2 regions of the Duganella sp. GW821-FHT07F09 genome follow, and region 2 is predicted to be linked to the other one. Evidence: riboswitches for the same ligand, from Rfam matches in the RefSeq annotation. Region 2 holds a riboswitch; the other holds the start of a gene.
What was found. A riboswitch is a leader RNA that binds a small molecule or an ion and turns the genes downstream of it on or off. The one in region 2 is predicted to bind thiamine pyrophosphate.
Positions count from the first base shown of each region.

Region 1: another riboswitch for thiamine pyrophosphate. It lies ahead of thiC (phosphomethylpyrimidine synthase ThiC); the one in region 2 lies ahead of AC07P1_RS00790 (TonB-dependent siderophore receptor).

Region 1 is NZ_JBWKQJ010000010.1:138,116-143,923, reverse strand. It holds gene thiE (thiamine phosphate synthase) at 1-110, opposite strand, end outside; gene thiD (bifunctional hydroxymethylpyrimidine kinase/phosphomethylpyrimidine kinase) at 138-938, opposite strand; gene AC07P1_RS24830 (thiazole synthase) at 935-1,735, opposite strand; gene thiS (sulfur carrier protein ThiS) at 1,754-1,966, opposite strand; gene thiC (phosphomethylpyrimidine synthase ThiC) at 1,974-3,890, opposite strand; TPP riboswitch at 3,983-4,092, opposite strand; gene AC07P1_RS24815 (diguanylate cyclase domain-containing protein) at 4,345-5,808, shown strand, end outside.
Region 2 is NZ_JBWKQJ010000001.1:161,955-167,762, forward strand. It holds gene AC07P1_RS00775 (sensor histidine kinase family protein) at 1-464, shown strand, start outside; gene AC07P1_RS00780 (hypothetical protein) at 461-1,171, shown strand; gene AC07P1_RS00785 (Imm26 family immunity protein) at 1,155-1,643, opposite strand; TPP riboswitch at 1,841-1,938, shown strand; gene AC07P1_RS00790 (TonB-dependent siderophore receptor) at 1,995-4,145, shown strand; gene AC07P1_RS00795 (AAA family ATPase) at 4,339-4,875, opposite strand; gene pnuC (nicotinamide riboside transporter PnuC) at 4,872-5,549, opposite strand; gene AC07P1_RS00805 (S46 family peptidase) at 5,549-5,808, opposite strand, start outside.

The sequences.
Region 1 (5,808 bases), on a different contig from region 2:
CCGCCGCCGTCCCTTTTCGCCGCGGCGCCGGCGTCGAGCGCCTCTTCGCTCGCGTCCAGCAGCCGCGCGGTGTCGTCCCAATTGGGCGTGACCAGATAAAGTCCTTGCATGATGTCTCTCCTGATTTATGTGTGGTTCTAGCGCAGCGGAATGCGCTGCCCGGGGGCGACCGTGTAGGCGTCGCGCAGCGCGGCATTGCAGTAATACTGGGCCTGGTCGAGCGCGCAGCCGGTCGGCATGCCGAGCGCCAGCTGGCCGGCGATGGCCGAGGCCAGCGTGCAACCGCTGCCGTGGAAGCCGCCGTCCAGGCGCTGCCAGCGCCATTGCTGCGTGGCTGGCGGGTCTTCCCCGGGCTCGGCGCCGGGACCGAACCAGCGATTCACTATTTCATCGCCATCGCCATGGCCGCCGGTGATCAGCACGTGGCGGCAGCCAAAAGCGCGCAGTACGCGCGCCTGCGCGCCGGGCGCGGCGTGCCCACTCAGCGCCAGCGCCTCCGGACCGTTCGGCGTCAGCACCGTCACCAGCGGCAGCAACGGCGCCAGCGCCGCCACCGCGTCGCCGCGCGACAGCGTGTCGCCATGGCCGCTGGCCAGCACCGGGTCGAGCACCACCGGCAGTTCCGGTTGCAGCGCGCGCAGCTCCCGGATCGCCCGCGCGATCGCCAGCGCGTTGGCGGCGCTGCCGGGAATGCCGATCTTGACGGCGGCGACCGCGATCTTGTCGGTCAGCGCGCGCGCCTGGCGCAGCAGCAGGTCCGGTTCGACCGGCCGCACCTCGTGGGCCCGGTCGTTGTCCTGCACCGTCAGCGCGGTGACGACGCACAGCGCATGCGCGCCCTGCGCCGCCACCGCCTGCGCGTCGGCGACGATGCCGGCACCGCCGGAGGGATCCATCCCGGCGAACACCAGCACGCAGGGCCGCGCGGCCGCGCTCATGCGAGCCGGCCCGCCATCGGCGACGACGGCGAGGCGGCGAACTTGCGCGCGATGCGCCCGGCCAGGTAGGCCTCGCGGCCGGCCCGCACGCCCAGCTTCATGGCGCGCGCCATGCGCACCGGGTCGCGGGCGCCGGCGATGGCGGTGTTCATCAGCACACCGTCGCAGCCCAGCTCCATGGCGATGGCGGCGTCGGAGGCGGTGCCGACGCCGGCGTCGACCAGCACCGGCACCCTGGCCTGGTCGATGATCAGCGACAGGTTCCACGGATTGAGGATGCCCATGCCGGAACCAATCAGCGACGCCAGCGGCATCACCGCCACGCAGCCGATGTCCTCCAGGATTTTGGCCTGGATCGGATCGTCGCTGCAGTAGACCATCACGTCGAAGCCGTCCTTGACCAGGGCCTCGGCCGCGATCAAGGTCTCCGGCATGTGCGGGAACAGCGTCTTCTCGTCGCCCAGCACCTCCAGCTTGACCAGCTTGTGGCCGTTCAGCAGTTCGCGCGCCATCTGCAGGGTGTAGACCGCGTCCTTGGCGTTGTAGCAGCCGGCGGTGTTCGGCAGGATGGTGTAGCGCGACGGTGGCAGCACGTCCAGCAGGCTGGGCGCCTTCGGGTCCTGGCCGATGTTGACGCGGCGGATGGCCACGGTGATGATCTCCGCCCCGGCGGCATCGGTCGCCTCGCGGGTTTGTTGCAGGTCCTTGTATTTGCCGCTGCCGACCAGCAGGCGCGATTTATACTCCTTGCCCGCGATGGTCAAGGATTCCTGATTGCTCTCGTCTTGATTGCCCATATCTCTTTCCTTATCTAGTTAACCGCCGCCGATGGCGCGCACGATGTCCACTTTGTCGTGCGGCTGCAGCACGCGCGCCGGCCATTGCTGGCGCGGCACCACCGAGCGGTTGACCGCCAGCGCCAGCGCCTGCCCGGTCAGCGACAGCGCGTCGACCAGCTGGGCCAGCGTCTGTTGCGGCGGCACCTGGTGCGGCGCGCCGTTCAGTTCTATCGCAATGCGCTCGTTCATGCCGGCCTCACAGCTTGCGATACAGTTCGGCGCCGTTCTTGACGAACTCCACCGCCTTGACCTGCATGCCCCGCTCGATCGCCACGCCGTCGCTCATGCCGTTGGCGGCCGCGTATTCGCGCACCTCCTGGGTGATCTTCATCGAGCAGAAATGCGGGCCGCACATCGAACAGAAATGCGCCACCTTGGCCGAGTCCTTGGGCAGCGTCTCGTCGTGGAACTCGCGCGCCTTGTCCGGATCGAGGCCCAGGTTGAACTGGTCGTCCCAGCGGAATTCGAAGCGCGCCTTCGACAGCGCGTTGTCGCGGATCTGCGCGCCCGGGTGGCCCTTGGCCAGGTCGGCGGCGTGGGCGGCGATCTTGTACGTGATGATGCCGTCCTTGACGTCGTTCTTGTCCGGCAGGCCCAGATGCTCCTTGGGCGTGACGTAGCACAGCATCGCGGTGCCGTACCAGCCGATTTGCGCGGCGCCGATGCCGGAGGTGATGTGGTCGTAGCCGGGCGCGATGTCGGTGGTCAACGGCCCCAAGGTGTAGAACGGCGCCTCGTGGCACTGCTCCAGCTGCAGGTCCATGTTCTCCTTGATCAGTTGCATCGGCACGTGGCCCGGGCCTTCGATCATCACCTGCACGTCGTGCTTCCAGGCGATTTGCGTCAGCTCGCCCAGGGTTTTGAGCTCGCCCAGCTGCGCCTCGTCGTTGGCGTCGTAGATCGAGCCGGGACGCAGGCCGTCGCCCAGGGAAAACGACACGTCGTAGGCCTTCATGATTTCGCAGATCTCGTCGAAGTGCGTGTACAGGAACGATTCCTTGTGGTGCGCCAGGCACCATTTGGCCATGATCGAGCCGCCGCGCGAGACGATGCCGGTCAGGCGCCTGGCCGTCATCGGCACGTAGCGCAGCAGCACGCCGGCGTGGATGGTGAAGTAGTCGACGCCCTGCTCGGCCTGCTCGATCAAGGTGTCGCGGTAGATCTCCCAGGTCAGGTCCTCGGCCTTGCCGTTGACCTTTTCCAGCGCCTGGTAGATCGGCACGGTGCCGATCGGGACCGGGCTGTTACGGATGATCCATTCGCGCGTCTCGTGGATATGCTTGCCGGTCGACAGGTCCATGACGTTGTCGCCGCCCCAGCGGATCGCCCACGTCATCTTCTCGACCTCCTCGCCGATCGACGAGGTCACCGCCGAATTGCCGATGTTGGCGTTGATCTTGACGAGGAAATTGCGGCCGATGATCATCGGTTCGATCTCGGGGTGGTTGATGTTGGCCGGGATGATGGCGCGCCCGCGGGCGATCTCCTCGCGCACGAATTCGGCGGTGATCTCGGCCGGGATGCTGGCGCCGAACGATTGCCCCGGATGCTGGCGGCCCATCAGGTCGGCCAGGCGCTGCCCCATCGGGCCGGAGCCCTTCAGGTTGTCCAGGTATTCCTTGCGGCGCAGGTTTTCGCGGATCGCCACGAACTCCATCTCCGGCGTGACGATGCCCCGGCGCGCGTAGTGCATCTGCGTGACGTTGGCGCCGTCGCGCGCGCGGCGCGGCTTGCGGTGCAGGTTGAAGCGCAATTCGGCCAGCGCCGGATCGGCCAGGCGCGCCTTGCCGTAGTCGGAGGTCGGGCCGTCGAGTTCCTCGGTGTCGCCGCGCTCCAGTATCCACGGCAGGCGCGGGGTGGCGGCCAGGCCGGAGCGGATGTCGATCACCGCGTCCGGGTCGGTGTACGGGCCGGACGTGTCGTAGACGTAGACCGGCGGATTGGCCTCGAAGCCGAACGAGGCGGGCGTGTCGGCTTGCGTGATTTCGCGCATCGGCACGCGGATGTCGGGCCGGCTGCCTTCGACGTAGATCTTGCGGGAATTGGGTAACGGTTTGATCGCTGCCTCGTCCACGGTGGCGGTGGCGGACAGGAATTTGGGATTGGCGTTCATGTGGCTCCTTGGTTGGCGACAGGAGCCAGCAAAGGAGGTTGGACGGCGCCGCGTCCGGAGCATCGATGGAATCGATGGGATGGATCGGAACGCGGCGTTGTCCTAAGCTTCCCTTCGCTGGCATTATCCAGATCAGGTTCGGAGGGTATTTCTCACCCGCGCATCGCCTTCAATACGATGCGCAGGACCCCTAGCGTGCGCCGCCTCGCGGCAGCCGGGCGATTATAACAGAGATGGCGGGGTGGACCAGCCGTGGCGCGGGCCCGGGGACGGGGGGGCGCCGTTCCGGCGCAAGAATATCGGCGCCAACGGCACGAGCGCGGCAACAATCGGCGCGGCCGCCATGCCGGCGCCGCGCGCCGGCCGCGGCGGCGCGTGGCGAAAATCCGACGCCCGGCCCCGTCCTTGTGGCGGGGCGGTCCGTGGGGGGCCGCGGCTGATGTATAGTCGATTTATGCCAGAATGCAACTTCAATCGTCCCGCCGCGCTGCTGCTACTGCTGCTGTGGCTGTTGGCGCCGCCGCGCGCCGCCGTCGCCGCCGAACCGGACCGCTGGGCGGCGCTGACCCACACCGCGTTCAAGCACCAGCCCTATGCCGACACCGGCGCCGGCCTGTGCTTCGCGCAGGACCACAGCGGTTTCGTGTGGATCGGCACCCAGACCGGGCTGGTGCGCTGGGACGGCAACCGGCCGCGCAAATTCTTCGCCGACGCGCTGCGCGACGACGCCCTGCCCGACAACTACATCACCAGCCTGCTGATCGACGGCGCCGGCCGGCTGTGGGTGGGCACCAGCTCGGGCGGCCTGGCGCGCTACGACGCCGCGCGCGAAAACTTCACCCGCTTCCCGCACGCCCCTTCCGGCCTGGGCAACGCCCAGGTCACGGCGCTGGCCGACGACGGCGCCGGCGGCGTGTGGGTGGGCACCGGCGGCGGCCTCGACCATATCAACGCCGCCGGCGCGGTCACGCGCGGCGCCGCCACCGCCGCCCCGCTCGACGCGCGGGCGGTGCCGGCGCGCGCGGTCGGCGCGCTGCTGCGCGAGCGCGGCGGCACGTTGTGGATCGGCACGCGCGAAGGCTTGCTCAAGCTCGAGCGCGGCGCGCCCGCGCCGGTGGCCGTGGCGCTCGAAGGCCATGACGGCGGCGCCAACACCGGCGCCAACATCAGCACCCTGGTGCCGGACAGCTCGGGACGGATCTGGATCGGCACCCGCAGCAACGGCGCCTTCGTCATCGAACCGGGCAGCGCCGAGGCGCGCGCCGTGCGCGAGGGCGGCCCGGCGCCGACCCTGGACAAGGAGCGCGTCACCGCCATCGTCGAGGCCGGGCTCGGCGAGGTCTGGCTCGGCACCGACGGCGCCAACGGCGGCATCGTGGCGGTCGATCCGCTGCTGGGCACCACGCGCCGCATCCGCCACCAGCCCGACACCCCCGACTCCCTGTACGAAAACGACATCCTGGCGCTGTTCCGCGAGCGCAGCGGCATCATCTTCGCCGCCACCATGGGCGCGCTGAGCCAGCACGATCCGCTGCCGCGCGCGGTGACGACGATCCGCTCGACCGGCGGCGGCGGCGGCAACAAACTAAGCGTGCCGAGCTTGCTGGCCCACCCGGACGGGCGGCTGTGGCTGGGCGTGGTCGGCGGCGGCGTCGACATCGTCGATCCGCAGCTGGGGGCCGTCGCCCACCTCACGCCGGCCCCGCCCGGCACGCCAGGCGCGCTGCCGACCGGGCGCGTACTGGGCATGGCGCTGGGACCGGGCGGCACGGTCTACCTCGGCACCGAACAGGGCCTGTACCAGGCCGACGCCGACGGCGGCAACGTGCGCCGCCTGGCCGTGCCGCAGCGCCGCCCCGACGCGGCGGTGTGGGCCGTGGCGCTGGTGGACGAGGTGTTGTGGCTGGGCGGCATGGAC
Region 2 (5,808 bases):
CCAACGTCGACGTCAGCGAGCTGCTGGCCGACACCGCGCATGAAGCGGAGCGTTTGCAGGACGTGCGCGTGAGCACCGACATCGCCGCCGACGCCCATGTGATGGGCAACGGCACCGACCTGAAACGGGTATTCAACAACCTGGTCGAAAACGCCCGCCGCTACGGCAAAACGCCGGGCAGCGACATCACCGAGATCGACATCAAGTGCGCCGTGAAGGGCGTGGGCGCGTCCAGGCGCGTTGTCATCGAAGTGGGGGACCATGGCTGCGGCGTGCCGGACGACCAGATCGAACAGCTGCTCAAGCCCTTCACCCGGCTCGACGCCGCGCGCGGCCAGGCCAACGGCGCCGGACTGGGGCTGGCCATCGTCGACCGCGTGCTGCTGCGCCACGGCGCAGAGCTGACCTTGAGCAACCGCGAAGGCGGCGGCCTGGCGATCCAGATCGCGATGAAGGCGGTATGACGCGGCGCTTCGTTGTCTCGTGCGCGCTGTCGCTAACCGCGCTGGGCGCCGGCGCCGCTCCCGATAAGGCCGACAAGCCGCGCATCGAACAGCGCGCGCCGACCGCGCAGGAACGGGACTCCTTCGACGACTTTTTCCGCGCCCGCAACGCGGCGCAACCGCAGCGGCCGTGGGGCGCCGCGCCGCTGTTCGCCCCCGCGTTCGAGATCGAACGCCGGCGCGGCAAGCCATGGCAAGTGATCGCCCGCGTCGACTCCGCGCCGCGCCGCTCGGCGCCGGATCTGTGTCGGCAAATACGCTCCAGCTTTATCTATGACGCGGCCAAACCCGCGGACGAACGCTGGACCGACGCCGCCGAGGCGCCGCAATGGTATGTGTGGCTGGCGCAACCGGGCATTCCCTGCCAGGCGGCCAGATATACGGTGTTGATGGATCCGGCCGTGCCACCGGCCGATGCGGTGGCGTTGCTGAGACAGCACCGCGAATTACTGATACGCGCGCGCCTGCTGTTTGCCGGCAACTCTGGCTGCGCACGGCAGCGCGCCCTCACCTTCCGGCTGGCCGCGCTGAGACCGGCGGCCGCGACAGCGGGCGCGCCGGTGATGTTCGGGCTGGTGTTTGAAAGCGACCGCGACACTGTCGCCACGATCGCCGTGCGCAAGCACCGTGGCGAATACGCCGCCTGGAACGTCAGTTGCTCCGGTTGATCGGGTGCTCGCGCGACTCCAGAAGCTTGGTCAGCAGCAACTCGGTCGAACCGTAGCCGTACAGCGAATCGGCCTCCAGGCCCGGCGTATCGTAGGGCACCGATTCTTCCCGTTCGGAACGACTTGGATCGTTGTCGGAATACGTCACGCGCCAGGCCCGCTTCAACGCGTCGGCGCGGCGCAGGAACTGCGGCATCGGCCACAGTGCGGGATTCCAGTCGACGGCCTCGCCCAGCACGCGCCAATGACCGCTGGCCAGCGCCATGTCGCCCACGCGCAGCACCTTGACGGCGTCCTGCGGCCGCAGGGTATTGAGCTCGTCGATCGACGGCAACCTGTCGAGCTTGGGCCCGAACAAATAGGCCAGCATGATCTTGCTGCCAGGCGACAAACGCGCGACCAGGCCCCAGCCGTAGCCGCCGTCGAGCAACGGCACCGCAAACCAGCTTCCTTCATGATACGACTGCCTCATTCCACTCCTTTCGCTAGCACGAACCAGCAAAGTGGCGCCGAAATGCACTGAAGAACAGGACATACCGTCGCCTCCACACATGCTGTGACTGCTTCATTGGCGCCGTGCGGCGCAAACCCGAAGTGTATCGGCGTGGCGCAAATTGTGTCGCACGCCATTGCGCGCGCGCCGGCCCCTGTGCCTGGTGTGATACACTGCCGGCTCGCTAGGGGTCCTGGGCATTTTGTCCGGGTGAGAGATACCCTTCGTACCTGATCTGGATAATGCCAGCGAAGGAAAGCGCAAAGTAGTTCTCCCCTCCTTTGATGGCTCTCCTCGCGGCTTCCAGCCGAGAACAAGTAGAGAGCAGACATGTCCACACCTAATTTCGCAGTTTCCGTCATCGCCCTGGCGGTGTTCCACGCATTTTCCGGCGCCGCCGTCGCCGCCGACACGGCCGCAGCCACCGACCCGGCGGTCGAGGCCGCCGCCGGGCAGGCTATGCCGGAAGTCATCGTCAGCGCCACCAAGGTGCGCGCCAACACCGCCTCGGTCGCCGGCTTCGGCAACGCCCCGCTGCTGCAAACGCCGGCTTCGGTCAGCGTGCTGACATCGCAGCAGATGCTGGATCTGCAAATCCGCTCGACCACGGACGCCGCCAAATTCGACGCCAGCCTGAGCGACTCGTACAACGCCGTCGGCTACGCCGAGCAGTTCTCGATCCGCGGCTTCAAGCTCGACAACGCCTCGAGCTACCGCAAGGACGGCATGGCCATCCCGGGCGACACCCAGATCCCGCTGGAGAACAAGGAGCGCCTGGAAGTGCTCAAAGGCTTGTCCGGCCTGCAGGCCGGCGTCTCGGCGCCGGGCGGCATCGTCAACTACGTGACCAAGCGCCCGACCGACACGCCGGTGCGCACCGTCGTGCTGGAAGCGCGCGAGCGCGGCACCCTGTACGGCGCGGTCGATGTCGGCGGACGTTTCGAGGACGAGCGTTTCGGTTACCGCGTCAACGTCGCCGGCGAACGCCTGCGCTCCTACATCAAGGGCGCGGACGGCAACCGCAAGTTCGTCTCCGCCGCCTTCGACTGGCGCATCTCGCCGCAGGCGCTGCTGCAGATCGACGCCGACCACCAGCGTAAATCCCAGCTGACGGCGCCCGGCTTCCAGCTGCTGAATAATACGACCCTGCCGGTGGTCGATGCCGACACGATGCTCAACGATCAGCCGTGGAGCCGTCCGGTGGAGACCACCACCAGCAACATCGGCGCGCGCTTCGAATACAAGTTCTCGCCCGACTGGAGCACCACGGTCAGCGCCAACCAGCACCAGTTCAAGCGCGACGACTACACCGCCTTCCCTTACGGCTGCGGCGAGCAAAACCTGTATCCCGGCTACTGCGGCAACGGCGACTACGACGTCTACAACTACATCAGCCTGGGCGAGAAGAAGTCGCCGCTGACGGTGCAGGCGCTGGTGCAGGGCCGCTTCGCCACCGGCGCGCTGGCGCATGAATTCACTGGCGGCGCGTCGTTCCACAAAAACAGCGAAAAATGGGGCGACTACCTGTATGACTATTCGGGCGTCAGCAATATCTACCATCCGGTCGTCGTGGCGCCGGCGCCGGGCACCAGCGGTCCGGTGTCGGAGCGCCGCCACAGCGACGAACGCGCCCTGTTCGCGCAGGACATCGTCAGCTTGAACGCGCAGCTCAAGCTGCACGCCGGCGCGCGCTATGTGCAGCTCAAACGCACCGAGCAGAACGACGGGTTGCCGGACGCCGATACCGATGCCGGGTTCTGGCTGCCGAATGTGGCACTGGTCTACAGCCTGCGGCCCAACGTATCGCTCTACACCTCGTACGCGCAAGGCCTGGAGCATGGCGGCATCGCGCCGATCCAGACCGTGAACGAGGGCCGCGCGCTCGCACCGTCCAAGTCCAAGCAGATGGAAGTGGGCGTCAAGGCCGATATCCGTCCCGACCTGAGCGCCACCGTCGCGCTGTTCGAGATCCATAAAGGTCTGGAATACACCGACGCGCAGAATGTCTTCGTTCGCAACGGCAAAGCCCAGCACCGCGGCCTGGAAATGGCGTTGAACGGCCGCGCCACGCGCGAGCTGACAGTGGGCGTTTCGGCCACCGCGCTCAATACCAAGCAAAGCGATACCGGCTTGGCCAGCATGGACGGCAAGCGCGTGACCAACGTCGCCGCTTTCAAATCGTCGGTGTATGCGGATTATGCGGTGCCGCAGGTCGAAGGCTTGAGCGTGAACGCGAACTGGCAGTACTCGGGCAAGAAGGCGTTCGATCCGGAGAACCAGGTATTCGTGCCGAGCTATCATGTGCTGAATTTGGGGGCGTCGTACGCCACGCGCATCGGCGGCGTTTCGACCACGCTGCGTGCGAGCGTGAACAACGCGCTGGACAAGTTCTACTGGCGCGATGTGACGCAGGATCTGGGTGGGTATCTGATGCCGGGGGCGTCGCGCACGTTCCGCGTGTCGGCGCAGTTCGACCTGTAACGCGAAATCCGCAGGCGACTCCAAGATGGCGGATTACGGCGTTCCGCCTAATCCGCCCTACGTGTCACAGTGGGTCATTCAACCAACGGTGTCCATCGTTTAATTTGCGTGGCGAACGTGGCGAATCGCGGAGACACGTAGGGCGGATTAGCGCAGCGTAATCCGCCACGAGCCGCCAACGACGCATGCTCGATTACGTGGCCTTGGCTAACAACCGCTCCACCTGCGCCAACCGCTGTTCCGGGTCGCCCGATACCAGCACATATGGTATCCGGCGCGCCGCCAGCTCCTCCATCAACAGACGATTGATGACAACGCTGACTTCTTCGCACTCGCGCTGCAAGCCATCGGCCACCCATGGAATATCCGGCGCGGTCACCAACGTCAGCGCATAGTCGCGCCGATGTCCATCGGCCAAGCGCGCTAGCTGATCATCAATACCACCGAAATAATGACGGCTGTAGATCGCCGTCATCAACGGCGCAGTGTCGCAGAACAGATACCCGTCCGCGGCCTGCGCCGCCGCGTCCTCGCTCCGGCGCTGTGTAGCGGCGATATTAAACTGGTCCCCCGCCACCGGCACCCGCCCCTGCACATCGACGAATTCACGCAAATACTCCGGCACCCACAAGGTCCGATAGCGCTCCGCCAGCGCGGCGGCCAGCGTGGTCTTGCCGGAGGAAGCCGTGCCCAGTATCGCCACGCGCAGCGGCAAGACGGCCGATGTCATTCCAGTACCAGCCTGCGGCCGCCGGTTTCGTCGCCTTTATCACCGCCGCCCGTCCCCATGCCGGCCGACTGCTGCCACGTGCGCAGGCCGACCACCGCCATGCCGACGAAGACCGCGTACAAAATCGCCGTCAACATCAAGTGCTTGTGCAGATAAAGCCCGACATACAGCACATCGACAACGATCCAGACATGCCAGTTCTCGATCTTTTTACGCGACAGCAGCAACTGCCCGACCAGACTGCCGGCGGTCAGGAAACCATCGGAGCGCGGCACGTCGGTATCGGTGTAGGTCTTGAGGAACCACGCCAGCAACACAAAGCCGGCCAGCCACGCCGCCACCGCGATCCAGCGGCCGCGCGCGTCGAGCGCGGTGACCGCCAGCCGCTCGTGGCGGTCGTTCCCGTGCAGCCACTGGTACCAGCCATAGAACGAAACGGTGATGAACACCAGTTGCAGCCCCATGTCGCCGTACAGCCGCGAACCATAGAAAACCAGTCCGTAGGTGGCCGACGAGATGATGGCGAACAGCCAGGCCCAATGGCTCTGGCGGATGTTGAGCCACACGGTGGCCACCGCCAGAATGAACGACACCAGTTCCAACGGGGTCGTGGCGAATACCGCCAGATGCAGCGGCAAATTCAGGTACCCCAATAGAACCGATAATTCGTGCATTATTTTTTCGCCGGATATTTAATGGTCATCTCTTCGAGCACATTGTCGGCATGATCGACTTCGCTCATCACCCACAGCATATACCGGATGTCCAGATGGATAGCGCGGGTGATGGCGGGATCGAAGTACCAGTCCTTGGTGATCGACTCGTAGGTCGAATCGAAGTTCAGGCCGATCAACTCGCCCCTGCGGTTCAACACCGCCGAGCCGGAGTTGCCGCCGGTGGTATCGGCGCTGCTCAGGAAGTCGACCGGCACGG